2 linked regions of the Caldimonas thermodepolymerans genome follow. The protein of the gene in region 2 interacts with the protein of the main gene of each other region in a pairwise test. Links are inferred from orthologs where the notes say so. Each region holds a gene or a part of one and is shown on either strand. Other genes may lie near its edges. The genes, in order: mrdA and IS481_RS03485.

Region 1 (6,946 bases), 570 kb from region 2 along the record:
GCGGCGCACAATTCGCCCCAGGTGACGCGCAGGTAGCCGTCCTCGGCGGGGCCGGCGGCCACGGCAGGCAGGAACGACAGGCGACCGGGCCGGGGGCCGGACCAGGGGCTGCGACCCCGGCCGGGCAGGGTCACGAGGGGCGCCCCGCACGAGGCGGGGACGCGGCCGGCACGCGCGTTACGGAGTCTTCTCGCCACGGAACTGCCTGTCGGTGTAGTCCCGCGCGACCGGGTCGCGCCAGGATGGACGTTTCATGCTAAGCACGTTGCAAGGCGGTGAACAGTGCCGCAGTTGCCCCCAGCCGACAATCCCCGGTTCGGGGCGCGAATTTCTGTCAACCCTGACAGTTGTGACCCCCCATGCCCTGCTCTGAAATCGGTCGTCCCGGCTGCCGTAACTGACGAAGGAGGCTCTTGTGGACGTCATCTGTGGAACCGGAGCCACCCTTGCCCCCAGTCTGCTCGACGAGCTGGCGGTCTACCGCCACCGTATCTTCATCGAGACCCTGAAATGGGACCTGCCCACCGAGAACGGCCGCGAGCAGGACCAGTTCGACGGCCCGCAGACCGGCTACGTGATCGCGCGCGACGAGACGGGCGCGATCTGCGGCTGCGCCCGCCTGCTGCCCACCACCGGCCCCTACCTGCTGGCCGACGTGTTCCCGCAGCTGCTGCACGGCGCGCCGGTGCCGCGCCACGAACGGATCTGGGAGCTGTCGCGCTTCGCGTCGATGAACTGCGGCGCGCCCCACCAGCTGTCGCGCCAGATGGAACTGAAGGTGGCCGAGCACGTGTTCGCCACCGCGCTGCATTTCGCGGCCCGCCATGGCGTGGAGCGCTTCGTCACGGTCTCGCCGCTGGGCGTCGAGCGCCTGCTGCGCCGCGCCGGCCTGCACATCCACCGCGCCGGGCCGCCGGTGATGGTCGGCGGCCACCCGCTGTTTGCCTGCTGGATCGAGGTGGACGCCCACTCGCTGCGCCTGCTGGCGCACTACGTGCCGCCGCGCGAGCGCGTCGCGCCCGCGTTGCGCGCCAATGCCCCCGCCGCCACGGCGGACACGACCCGCAGCTGGACCTGAACGGACCAGGCTGCGCCTTCCGGGCCGCCCGGTGACCAGGGCGCCGCTCAGGAGACCATCAGTCGCCGGCTCTTGGCGATCGACATCAGGATGCCGATGCCCAGCCCCAGCGTCACCATCGCGGTGCCGCCGTAGCTGATGAAGGGCAGGGGCACGCCCACCACGGGCAGGATGCCGCTGACCATGCCCATGTTGACGAAGGCATAGGTGAAGAAGATCAGCGACACCGCCCCCGCGAGCAGGCGCGAGAACAGCGTCGGCGCCTCGGTGGCGATCACCAGCCCGCGGAAGACCAGGAAGATGAAGCCCAGCAGCAGGGCGACGTTGCCGGCCAGCCCGAACTCCTCGGAATAGGCGGCGAAGATGAAGTCGGTGGTGCGCTCGGGGATGAACTCCAGGTGGGTCTGCGTGCCCTTCATGAAACCCTTGCCGGTCAGCCCCCCGGAGCCGATCGCGATCATGCCTTGCAGCGTGTGGAAGCCCTTGCCGAGCGGGTCCTTGCCCGGATCGAGCAGCGTGCACACGCGCCCCTTCTGGTAGGCGTGCAGCACCGGCCATTCGACGTCGGGCTGGCAGATGCGGTCCTCGGCGAGCACCAGCGCGGTGATGCCGATCGCACCGCCGACCAGCACCGGGAGGATCAGCTTCCACGACAGGCCGGCGAAGAAGATCACGAACAGCCCGCCGGCCAGCACCAGCAGCGCGGTGCCCAGGTCGGGCTGCTTCATGATCAGGCCCACGGGCAGCGCCAGGATGCCCGCCGCGACGATGAAGTCCAGCGTGCGCAGCTGCCCCTCGCGGCGCTGGAACCACCAGGCCAGCATCAGCGGCACCGCGAACTTGAGCAGCTCGCTGGGCTGGATCACGGTGACGCCGACGTTGAGCCAGCGCGTCGCCCCCTTGCGGGTGATGCCGAAGAACTCGACGCCCAGCAGCAGCACCACGCCCAGCACGTACAGCGGCACGGCGATCGCCATCAGCTTCTGCGGCGACACCTGCGCGACGACGAACACCACCAGCGCGGCGATCAGCATGTTGCGCGCATGGTCGTAGAAGCGGGTGCCGTGGTCGTAGCCGGCCGAGTACATGATGACCAGCCCGGCACTGCACAGCAGCAGCACCGCCAGTGCCAGCCAGCCGTCGAAGCCGGTGAAGACCGGCCTGGCGCGCTGCCACAGGGAGGGGCGTTCGAAGGCGACGTTCATCGGGCGGGCTCGGGGTTGAGGGACACGGGGGCCACCGCGGAGGCCGGCACGGCCTGGGCCGGGACGGGCAGCACGGTGCTGCCGGTGGCCGGCAGCACCGGCGCGGGCAGCTGCACCTCGGAGGCGCGCCGCGGCGTGCCGATCGGGGCGGCCGCCTGGCCGTTCTGCACGGCCAGGATGTCTTCCTCGCTGGGATAGATGCCGGCCAGCCAGTAGTCCAGCACCCGGCGCGCGATCGGCGCGGCGGCCTGCGCGCCGAAGCCGGCGTTCTCGACGATCAGCGCGACCGCGATCTGCGGATCATCGACCGGGGCGAAGGCGATGTACAGCGAGTGGTCGCGCAGGTACTCGGCCATCTTGGCCGCGTTGTACTTCTCGTTCTGGCGGATCGTGACGGCCTGCGCGGTGCCGGTCTTGCCGCCGCTCGCGTAGGGCGCACCGGCGAACACGCGGGTCGAGGTGCCTTCCTGCGTCACCGCGTGCATCGCGCGCTTGATGATCTCGACATGCTGCGCCTTCAGGTCGAGCGGCTCGAGGCGCTGGCCGCCCACCGGGCGACGCTCGCGCGTGACCACGTCGCGGATCTCGCGCACCAGGTGCGGCACGTGGCGCTCGCCGCCCGAGACCAGCGTGGCCAGCGCATGCGACAGCTGCAGCATCGTGAAGTTGTTGTAGCCCTGGCCGATGCCCAGCGAGATGGTCTCGCCGGCGTACCAGCGCTGCTGCTCGGGCTTCTTGTAGGCACGGCGCTTCCATTCGGTGGACGGCAGCACGCCGCGCACCTCGCCCTCGATGTCGATGCCGGTGATCTGGCCGAAGCCGAACGGCGCGAGCTGCGCGTGGATCAGGTCCACGCCCATCTCGTTGGCCAGCGAGTAGTAGTAGACGTTGCTCGACTTGACGATCGAGCGGTGCATGTCGACCATGCCCAGCCCGACGTCGCCGTGGCTGCGGAAGCGGTGGTTGCCGAACAGGAACACCCCGGTGTCGAGGATGGCCTCGTTCGGCCCGCGCTTGCCGCTGTTGAGCGCGGCCATCGCCATGAACGGCTTGAACGTGGAGCCGGGCGGGTAGGTGCCCCGCAGCGCGCGGTTGAGCAGCGGCTTGTCGGGCGACTCGTTGAGCGCGCGCCAGTTCTCGACGTCGATGCCCTCGACGAACAGGTTGGGGTCGAAGGTCGGCTTGCTGACGAAGGCCAGCAGCTCGCCGGTCTTGGGGTCGATCGCCACCAGCGCGCCGCGCCGGTTGCCGTACAGCCGCTCGACCAGCGCCTGCAGCTTGATGTCGATGGACAGCACCACGGTGTTGCCCGGGATCGCCGGGCTGGAGCGCAGCCGCCGCACCGCGCGCCCGCCGGCGCTGGTCTCCACCTCCTCGAAGCCGGTGATGCCGTGCAGCTCGCGCTCGTAGCTCTGCTCGATGCCCAGCTTGCCGATGTAGTCGGTGCCGCGGTAGTTGGCCGCGTCCTCGGAGTCCTCGATCTTCTCCTTCTCGGCCTGGTTGATGCGGCCGATGTAGCCGATCACGTGGCTGCCGATCTCGCCGAGCGGGTAGTGGCGGAACAGCCGTGCCTTGATCTCCACGCCGGGAAAGCGGTAGGCTTGCACCGAGAAGCGCGCCACCTCCTCGTCGGTCAGGCGGGTGCGGATCGGCAGCGACTCGAAGCTCTTGGACTCGTCCATCAGCCGGCGGAAGCGCCGCCGGTCGTAGTTGGTGATCTCGACCACCTCGGACAGGGCGTCGATGGTGGCGTCCAGGTCGGCGATCTTCGACGGCGTCAGCTCCAGCGTGTAGGCCGAGTAGTTGTTGGCCAGCACCACGCCGTTGCGGTCGACGATCAGCCCGCGGTTGGGGACGATGGGCACCACGGCGATGCGGTTGTTCTCGGCGCGCGTGGACAGCTCGTCGTAGCGGATCACCTGCAGGTAGGCCAGGCGCGCGAAGATCAGCCCGAAGCACACCAGCACCATGGCCGCGGCGAACAGCACCCTCGCGCGAAAGCGCGACAGCTCGAGTTCGACGTTCTTGAGTTCGGTCATGCGCGTGGGGGCGCGGCAGGGCCTCGCGGGCGGTGGCTACAGCGGCCGGTTGGCGTCGGGGTCCGGCGGGCGGCGCTGCGGCGCGAGCAGCACCCAGGTCGCCAGCGGCCACAACACCGCTTCGAACACCGGCGCGAGCAGCAGTTCCCAGCCGGGGAAGACGCCGCCGGCGATCATGCGGATCAGCACCGACACCACGTGGGCGGCAAAGAACAGCGGCAGGATCTGCACCGCCTGCGACAGCACGCTGAACCACAGCAGGCGCCGGTGGATGGTGATCGCGAAATAGGACAGCAGCGTGTAGGCCAGCGCGTGCTGGCCGAGCAGCGCGCCTTCGTGCACGTCCATCATCAGGCCGAAGGCGAAGGCGGCGCCCACGCCGACGCGGCGCGGCTGGTGCACGTTCCAGAACACCAGGACCAGCGCCAGCAGGTCCGGCACCGCGGTGGTCTGGCCGACGGGCACCAGGTTCAGCGCGAAGGCCGCCAGCAGCGAGGCCCACATGAACACCGGGTTGACCGGCAGCAGCAGCTGGTCGGAACCGCGCGGCATCATCGGGCGGCCCTCGCTTTCTTGCGGGTCTCGGACGGCGCCTCGTCCTCGGGCGGGCGCTGCGGCAGGTGGCCGCCGATCGGGTCGACGATCAGCACGTGGCGCGCGCTGCCGGGCGAGGCCACCGGCTGCAGGGTGATCTTGGCGAAGGGGGAGTCGGAGCGGCGGTCCACCTTGGTCACGCGCGCGACCGCCAGGCCCGGCGGGTAGACGCCGTCCACGCCCGAGGTGCTGAGCAGGTCGCCCTCGGCGACGTCGGCGTTGGCGGCCATGAAGCGCAGCTCCATCGCGTCATGGGCCGGGTCGCCGTAGGCCACGCCGCGCACCAGGGTGCGCGTGTTCAGCACCGGGATCAGCGCCTGCCGGTCGGTCAGCAGGGTCACTTCCGAAGTGAGCGGATACACCCGCGTGACCTGGCCCAGCACGCCGTTCTGGTCGATCACCGGCGAGCCCAGGACCACGCCGTGGGTGCTGCCGATGTCCACCACCACGCGGCGGCTGAACGGGTCGGGCGCGTCGTAGAGCACCTCGGCCGCACGGGTGCGGGCCTGCACCGCCGGGCGCAGCTCCAGCAGCGCACGCAGCTGGGCGTTCTCGCGCTCGAGCAACTCCATGCGGGCAATGCGGGCGGCCTGCTCGACCAGCTGGCGGCGCGCCAGCTCCTCGGCGGCACGCGCTTCCTTGACCCCGTCCAGGTAGGCGCCGCCGGTGGCCACCAGCTCGACCGGCACCAGCAGGGCGCGCTGGATCGGGTGCAGCACGGTGGCGATCACGGCCCGCAGGGGCTGGGTGATGTGCAGCCGCGTGTCGGCCACCATCAGGAAGACCGCCAGGGCGGAGAAGATCATCAGGCGCGTGAACGCCGACGGCCCTTGCTTGAAGAAAGGCGGTGGAGTCCGGTCCAGGGTGCCCAGCGGCATGTCGGGACTTTACAGACGAAGCCGGCCGGCCGCATCGGGCCGGCCAGGCTGCGGGTGGCCCAAGCTCACTCCGAGGTGAAGATCGCGCCCAGGCGCTCCATGCGCTCCAGGGCCGTGCCGCAGCCGCGGACCACGCAGGTCAGCGGGTCTTCGGCCACCAGCACCGGCAGGCCGGTCTCCTCGGCGAGCAGGCGGTCCAGGTCGCGCAGCAACGCCCCGCCGCCCGTGAGCATCATGCCGCGTTCGGCGATGTCCGCGCCCAGTTCGGGCGGGGTCTGTTCCAGGGCATTCTTCACGCTGGAGACGATCTGGTTCAGCGGATCGGTCAGCGCCTCGAGGATCTCGTTGGAGCTGATCGTGAAGCTGCGCGGCACGCCTTCGGAGAGGTTGCGGCCCTTGACCTCCATCTCCTTGACCTCGGAGCCGGGGAAGGCCGAGCCGATTTCCTTCTTGATCGCCTCGGCGGTGGGCTCGCCGATCAGCATGCCGTAGTTGCGGCGGATGTAGTTGATGATGGCCTCGTCGAACTTGTCGCCGCCGACACGCACGCTGCCCTTGTAGACCATGCCGCCCAGCGAGATCACGCCGACCTCGGTGGTGCCGCCGCCGATGTCCACCACCATCGAGCCGGAGGCCTCCGACACCGGCAGGCCGGCGCCGATCGCCGCGGCCATCGGCTCCTCGATCAGGTAGACCTCGGAGGCGCCGGCACCCAGCGCCGACTCACGGATCGCGCGGCGCTCGACCTGGGTCGAGCCGCAGGGCACGCAGATGATGATCCGCGGGCTGGGCTTGAGCACCGAGCGCGGATGCACCATCTTGATGAACTGCTTGAGCATCTGCTCGGTGACGGTGAAGTCGGCGATCACGCCGTCCTTCATCGGGCGGATGGCCTCGATGTTGCCGGGCACCTTGCCCAGCATGGCCTTGGCCTCGGCGCCGACCGCCTGGATGGTCTTCTTGCCGTTGGGCCCGCCTTCATGACGGATCGCGACCACCGAGGGCTCGTCCAGGACGATGCCCTTGCCGCGCACGTAGATCAGGGTGTTGGCGGTGCCGAGGTCGATGGCGAGGTCCGTCGAGAAGTAGCGACGAATGGATTCGAACATGTTGAGTGTCGAGAAGGCCGACCCGGGCTGTGAGCAACTGGCG
Region 2 (7,039 bases):
GACCAGCGAGCGGCCCGGCTCGAACAGCAGCTCGCGATGCCCGTGCCCGCGCGCGTCGATGCGCTCGAGCAGGCGCGCGATCAGCTCGTCGGCCGCCGGCGGGGTCTCGTCGGTGTAGGTGATGCCCAGGCCTCCGCCGAGGTCGACGTGGTGGATCGGGATGCCCGCGGCCTCCACCGCCTCGACCAGGTCCAGCACGCGGTCCAGCGCGTCGAGGTAGGGTGCGACCTCGGTGATCTGCGAGCCGATGTGGCAGTCGATGCCGGTGACCTGCAGCCCCGGCAGCGCCGCGGCGCGCCGGTAGGCCGCGACGGCGCGGTCATGGGCGATGCCGAACTTGTTGTCGCGCAGGCCGGTGGAGATGTACGGATGGGTCTTCGCGTCGACGTCCGGGTTGACGCGCAGGCTCACCGGCGCCCGGCGCCCCAGCGAGGCGGCGACTTCCGACAGCACCTCCAGTTCGGCCTCGCTTTCGACGTTGAAGCAGCGCACGCCGGCTTCCAGCGCGCGGCGCATCTCGGCGCGGGTCTTGCCCACGCCCGAGAACACCACCCGGTCGGCACGGCCGCCTGCGGCCAGCACGCGTTCCAGCTCGCCGGCCGAGACGATGTCGAAGCCGCAGCCCGCGCGCGCGAAGGTCTGCAGCACGGCCAGGCTGGAGTTGGCCTTCATCGCGTAGCAGACCAGGTGCTTGCGGCCGGCCAGCGCCCGCTCGTAGGGCGCGAGCGCGGCCAGCATCGCGGCCTGCGAGTAGACGTAGAGCGGGGTGCCGTACTGGTCGGCCAGCGCGTCGAGCGCGCAGCCGTCCACGTGCAGCTGGCCGTCGCGGTACGCGACGAAGGGGGAGCCGGGCAGGGTCATCGGGAGGCAGCAGGAGCAGGTGCGGAAGCCGCCCCGGCGGGGGCGGTGGCGGCGGGCCCGGGCAGGTACAGCGGGCCCTTCTGCCCGCAGCCGCTCACACCCACGGCCAGAAGGGTGGCCGCACCGAAGACTAGAATCGATGCGCGTGCAAACATTTCACGATTGTAGGTTCTGGCAACGATGACTCTGACCCCCACTCCGTTGAGCGACAGCGAATACCACGCCCGGGCGCATGCCGTGCTGGCCGCCGTCGAGGCGCGCGTCGACGAACTGCTGCAGAGCGACGTGGTGGACATCGACACCAGCCGCACCGGCGGCCTGCTCGAACTGACGCTGCCCAACCGCAGCAAGATCGTGATCAACACCCAGCCGCCGCTGCACGAGATCTGGCTGGCCGCGCGCCGTGGCGGCTACCACTACAAGTATGTCGAGGGCCGCTGGCTGGACACCCGCAGCGGGCGCGACTTCTTCGAGATGCTGTCCGAGTGCGTCAGCGAACAGGCCGGGTGCCCGGTGAGCTTCACGGCACCGGCGGCCTGAGCACGCGGCGCAGGCCCGGCAAGCGAACAAGGCGGCCCGAAGGCCGCCTTTGTGCTTGGGGAACGCCGAGGGTCAGTTCCTGAACAGGTCCAGGATGCTGCGGCGCTCGTCCTCGGTCGGCGTCACCGGCAGCTGGTCTTCCAGGCCGAGGCTGGCCACGCCGGCGCCCTGGCTGAACTCCTCGTAGAACCACTCGCCGCCGATGTTGACCACGCCCGGCGGGGGCGAGGGCTCCTGCACCGGCACGCCCTTGAGCGCGTGCGCCATGTAGCTGATCCAGATCGGCAGGGCCAGGCCGCCCCCCGTCTCGCGCGAGCCCAGCTTGCGCGGCGTGTCGTAGCCGATCCAGACGACGCCGACCAGGGTCGGCTGGAAGCCGGCGAACCAGGCGTCCATCGAGTCGTTGGTGGTGCCGGTCTTGCCGTACAGGTCCGGGCGCTTGAGCAGGGCCTGCGCGCGCGCGGCGGTGCCCGAGCGGGTCACTTCCTGCAGCAGGCTGCTCATCACGAAGGCGTTGCGGGCGTCGATGACGCGCGCCGATTCGTCCGCCGGCTTGGGCGGACGGTCGACCAGCACGTTGCCCTTGCTGTCGGTCACGCGGGTGACCAGGTGCGGCGTGACGCGCAGGCCGCCGTTGGCGAACACGGCGTAGGCCGTGGCCATCTGCAGCGGCGTGGTCGAGCCGGCGCCGAGCGCCATGGTCAGGTAGGGCGGATGCCGTGCCGGGTCGAAGCCGAAGTTGCTCACCCACTGCTGCCCGTAGTCCGGGCCGATGGCCTGCAGCAGGCGGATCGAGACCATGTTCTTCGACTTGGCCAGCGCGCGGCGCATCGACATCGGGCCGTCGAAGGTGCCGTCGTAGTTCTTCGGCTCCCAGGGCTGGCTGCCGGTGGTGCCGGCATCGAAGAACAACGGTGCGTCGTTGATCACCGTGGCAGGCGTGAAGCCCTTCTCGAGCGCGGCCGAGTAGATGAACGGCTTGAAGCTGGAGCCGGGCTGGCGCCACGCCTGCGTGACGTGGTTGAACTTGTTCTTGGCATGGTCGAAGCCGCCCACCAGCGCGCGCACGGCGCCGGTGCGCGGGTCCAGGGACACCAGTGCGCCTTCGACCTCGGGCAGTTGCGTGATCGACCACTTGCCCTTGGCGTCCTGCACCACGCGGATCACCGCGCCGGGACGGATGCGCACCTTGGGATTGGCCTTTTCCGACAGGCCCGATTCGGCGGGCTTGAGCCCGGCGCCGGTGATCGTGACGTCCTCGCCGTTCTGCAGCACCGCGACCACCTTCTTGGGGCTGACCTCGATGGCCACCGCGGCGCGGATCTCGTCGTTGTCGGGATAGTCGGCCAGCGCCTCGGCGATGCGCGTGTCCAGTTCCGTGGCGTCCTTGGGCAGCTCGACGTAGCCTTCGGGGCCGCGGTAGAACTGGCGCCGCTCGTAGTCGATGATGCCTGCACGCAGGGCCCGGTAGGCGGCGACCTGGTCGTCGGTCTCGATGGTGGTGTAGACGTTCAGCCCGCGCGTGTAGGCCTCTTCGCCGTACTGCTCGAAGATCAGCTGGCGGGCTGTCTCGGCCACGTATTCGGCGTGCACCGGCGGCGGCACGTTGCGACGGTAGGTCAGCTTCTCGGCCAGCGCCGCGTCGTGCTGTTCCTTCGTGATGAAGCCGTGCTCCAGCATGCGCGAGATGATGTAGCGCTGCCGCGTCGCCGCCCGCCGCGGATTGACGATCGGGTTGTAGGCCGACGGGGCCTTGGGCAGGCCGGCCAGCATCGCCGCTTCGGCGACCGTCAGCTCGTCCAGCTCCTTGCCGAAGTACGTCTCGGCGGCGGCCGCAAAGCCGTACGCGCGCTGACCCAGGTAGATCTGGTTCATGTAGAGCTCGAGGATCTGGTCCTTGGTCAGCAGGCTCTCGATCTTGAGCGCGAGCAGGATCTCGTAGATCTTGCGCGTGAAGGTCTTTTCGGTGGACAGGTAGAAGTTGCGCGCCACCTGCATCGTGATCGTCGAGGCGCCCTGGCTGCGCGCCTCGCCGAAGTTGCGCAGCCCGGCGCGCAGCACGCCGATGTAGTCGACGCCGCTGTGCTGGTAGAAGCGCGCGTCCTCGATCGCGAGCACAGCGTGCTGCACCACCTTCGGGATGTTGCGGATGGGCACGAACTTGCGCCGCTCCTCGCCGTACTCGCCGATCAGGACGTTGTCGGCCGAGTACACGCGCAGCGGCAGCTTGGGACGGTAGTCCATCAACCCGCTGATCTCGGGCAGGTTGGGATAGGCGACGGCCAGCGCGATGGCAGCCACCATCAGCGCCGCCGCCACGCCGGCCAGCGCAAGGCCGAAGGCCCAGGTCAACCCTTTGAGCAGCCAGCGCGTCCAGGCAGGCATTGCAGCGCTGGCCGCGCCGCCTTTCGGGCGTTGGCGCGCAGATTCGGTCATGTCGTTCCTAAGAGACAACGCGCATTATAGAAACCGGGTCCGTGGCAGTTCCGGCGCGTTCCGGCAAGGGCTTCGAGGGGCTTCGACACGAGTTGTTTCACTTCAGGGAGGGTGTATCAGGGTCTACCCCGAAACGGGTGTCGCGAACACGTTTCACGCCTCTGAAAGAAACGGCCAAAGCGTGAAAAAATCTTTGTTGCTCAATGGGCTTGCTGATAGCATTGAAGTAACTTATTAACAATCCGGCGCACCTTCTTGCGCGTGGGGGACCCGTGAGTTTTCTTGACGTTTTGTTAGGCCGCAAGCATGCGCCGCTTGTCGGGCTCGACATCAGTTCGTCGAGCGTCAAGCTGGTCGAGTTGTCCCAGAACGCCTCGGGCGAGTACGTCGTCGAGCGGTTTGCCTCGGAGAGTTTCGAGAAGGGCTGGATCGCCGACGGCCAGATCGAGAAATTCGACGAAGTGGCCAACGCGGTGCGTCGCGTCGTCGTCAAGAGCGGCACGCGCACCAAGCACGTCGCGATGGCCATGCCCCAGTCGGCCGTGATCACCAAGAAGATCATGCTGCCCGCGGGCCTGCGCGAGGAGGAGATGGAGGTCCAGGTCGAGGCCGAGGCCAACCAGTACATCCCGTTCTCGCTCGACGAAGTGAGCCTGGACTTCTGTGTCATCGGCCCGAGCCCGACCTCGGTCGGCGACGTCGAGGTGCTCATCGCCGCCTCCCGCAAGGACCGGGTGCAGGACCGCCAGGGCCTGGCCGAAGCCGCCGGCCTGAAACCCGTGGTGCTGGACATCGAATCGCATGCGTCGCGCCTGGCCATCGGGCGCCTGATCGCCAACCTGCCCAACGAGGGCAAGGATTCGCTGGTCGCCCTGTTCGAGATCGGGGCCGAGACCACCAGCCTCAAGGTGCTGCGCGACGAGGAACTGCTCTACGACCGCGACCAGGCCTTCGGCGGGTCGCAGCTGACGCAGCTGATCTCGCGCCAGTACGGCTTCTCCTTCGAGGAGGCGGAGCAGAAGAAGCTCTCCGGCGACCTGCCGGAAGACTACGAGCAGACCATCCTGGCGCCGTTCGTCGACAGCCTGGCGCAGGAGGTGGGCCGCGCGCTGCAGTACTTCTTCACCAGCACGCCGCACCACAAGGTGCACTACGTGATGCTGGCCGGCGGCAGCGCGACGCTGCCGGGCCTGAAGGAGCGCGTGACCGAACAGACCGGTTTCGCCTCAATGGTGGTCAACCCCTTCGAGGGCATGAAGCTGGGCCCCAGCGTGCGTGAAAGCAAGCTGCGGCGCGAGGCGCCCTCGTACCTGACGGCCTGCGGTCTGGCGATGCGGAGATTCCTGCAATGATCCTGATCAACCTCCTTCCTCACCGGGAAGAGAAGCGGCGTCGCCGCAAGCAGGCGTTTTTCGTCGCGCTGGGCGTCTCGGCGGGCGTCGGTGCGCTGGTGGTGGCCGGCTGGTATGCCGTGCTGCAGCAGATGATCGCCAACCAGCAGGAGCGCAATGCCTTCCTGACGGCCGAGATCCGGAAGCTCGACGAGCAGATCAAGGACATCGCCACGCTGCGTGCCGAGATCGAGGCGCTGAAGGCGCGCCAGCGTGCGGTCGAGGACCTGCAGACCGACCGCAACATGCCGGTGCACCTGCTCAACGAACTGGCGAAGCAGACGCCCGAGGGCGTCTACCTGCGAGAGATCAAGCAGACCGGACAGACGGTGGTGGTCAGCGGGGTCGCGCAGACCAACGAACGGGTGTCCGAGCTGCTGCGCAACACGGCCTACCACTCGCCGTGGCTGGAACGTCCCGAGCTGGTCGAGATCCGGGCCACGACGCCGAAGCCCGGCGACCGCAATCCTCAGCGGCTGTTCGAGTTCTCGATGCGCGTGTCGCTGAAGCGTCCGCAGGACAACCAGCCGCAGGAAGGCGCTGCCAAGCCGGCCGCCGCCGCGGCGCGCAAGCAATCCTGATCGGGGTTCGACATGGCGAAGGGAACGCTGAACATCAATCTGTCCGAGCTGTCGGAGGAGGTCGCCTCCCAGTTCCGTGACCTGGACCTCAACGAACCCGGCCAGTGGCCGGTGCTGCCCAAGGCCCTGGCCTGGGTGCTGGCAGCCGTGGCCGTGGTCGTCATCGGCTGGTTCCTGGTGCTGTCGCCGGAGGCCGAGACGCTGGAGGCGGAGCGCAACAAGGAACCGCAGCTGAAGGAAAGCTACCGCAGCAAGCTGGCGCAGGCCGTCAACCTGGGCGAGCTGCGCAAGCAGCGCCTGCAGGTGCAGGAGTACGTCACCCAGCTCGAGAAGCAGCTGCCGGGCAAGGCCGAGATGGACGCCTTGCTGTCGGACATCAACCAGGCGGGCCTGGGCCGCGGGTTGCAGTTCGAGCTGTTCCGCCCGGGCCAGGTGATCGTGAAGGACTACTACGCCGAGCTGCCGATCTCGATCAACGTCGCAGGCCGCTACCACGAGATCGGGGCGTTCGCGGCCGACATCGCCAACCTGTCGCGCATCGTGACGCTGCATGACCTGCACATCAGCCTGCCGAAGGACGGCGGGCCGACCTTGGGCATGCAGGCCGTGGCCAGGACGTACCGGTACCTGGACCAGGCCGAACTGGAAGAGCAGCGCAAGGCCCGGGCGGCTGCGGCGAAGGCCAAGGGAGGCAAGAAGAAGTGAACGCGTTGACATCTCTGCGCACCGCTTCTGCGCTGTGCCTGGCGCTGACGGCTGTCCTGTTGAGCGGATGCGAGAGCAGCCAGGACGAACTGCAGGCCTGGATGGAGCAGCAGAAGCGGGAGGTGCGCCCGAACGTGACCCCGCTCGAGCCGCCCAAGAAGTTCGATCCGCAACCGTATGAAGTGGCCGACACGGTCGAGCCGTTCAGCGTCCAGAAGCTCACCGTGGCGCTGAACCAGCAGGTGAGGCAGGCCAGCTCGCTGCTGGCCAGCGAGCTGAACCGCCGGCGCGAGCCGCTGGAGGCCTATCCGCTCGACAGCATGACCATGGTGGGCAGCGTGTCGCGCAACGGCCGGCAGTACGCGCTGCTGAAGGTCGACCAGCTGCTCTATCAGGTCAAGGTGGGGGACTACCTGGGTCAGAACTACGGTCGGATCACGAAGATCAGCGAGACGGAGGTCGCTCTCCGGGAGATCGTCCAGGACGCTGGAGGCGAGTGGGTCGAGCGCTACAGCACCCTGCAGC

Evidence for each region.
Region 1: the proteins of IS481_RS03485 (region 2) and mrdA interact in binary tests that used the Escherichia coli proteins (3 or more experiments, as listed by UniProt). The link is inferred for Caldimonas thermodepolymerans from one-to-one orthologs.

What each region holds. Positions count from the first base shown.
Region 1 is NZ_CP064338.1:134,565-141,510, reverse strand. Bases 1,802-4,762 are described here. They hold mrdA (penicillin-binding protein 2), read right to left. Parts: upstream 4,323-4,762; coding sequence 2,280-4,322; downstream 1,802-2,279. Other genes in these bases: mreD (rod shape-determining protein MreD), read right to left, coding at 4,359-4,762; rodA (rod shape-determining protein RodA), read right to left, coding at 1,802-2,283. In the rest of the region: IS481_RS00720 (DUF4902 domain-containing protein), read right to left, coding at 1-134; IS481_RS00715 (acyl-homoserine-lactone synthase), read left to right, coding at 416-1,078; more of rodA, read right to left, coding at 1,126-1,801; more of mreD, read right to left, coding at 4,763-4,877; rod shape-determining protein MreC, read right to left, coding at 4,874-5,794; IS481_RS00690 (rod shape-determining protein), read right to left, coding at 5,860-6,903. UniProt on the Escherichia coli protein: Catalyzes cross-linking of the peptidoglycan cell wall. Responsible for the determination of the rod shape of the cell. Is probably required for lateral peptidoglycan synthesis and maintenance of the correct diameter during lateral and centripetal growth.
Region 2 is NZ_CP064338.1:710,493-717,531, forward strand. What follows is about bases 1,131-4,184. They hold IS481_RS03485 (penicillin-binding protein 1A), read right to left. Parts: upstream 3,787-4,184; coding sequence 1,474-3,786; downstream 1,131-1,473. Other genes in these bases: lptM (LPS translocon maturation chaperone LptM), read right to left, coding at 1,131-1,157; cyaY (iron donor protein CyaY), read left to right, coding at 1,131-1,401; IS481_RS03490 (pilus assembly protein PilM), read left to right, coding at 4,110-4,184. In the rest of the region: lysA (diaminopimelate decarboxylase), read right to left, coding at 1-861; more of lptM, read right to left, coding at 858-1,130; more of cyaY, read left to right, coding at 1,063-1,130; more of IS481_RS03490, read left to right, coding at 4,185-5,189; IS481_RS03495 (PilN domain-containing protein), read left to right, coding at 5,186-5,809; IS481_RS03500 (type IV pilus inner membrane component PilO), read left to right, coding at 5,822-6,514; IS481_RS03505 (pilus assembly protein PilP), read left to right, coding at 6,529-7,039. UniProt on the Escherichia coli protein: Cell wall formation. Synthesis of cross-linked peptidoglycan from the lipid intermediates.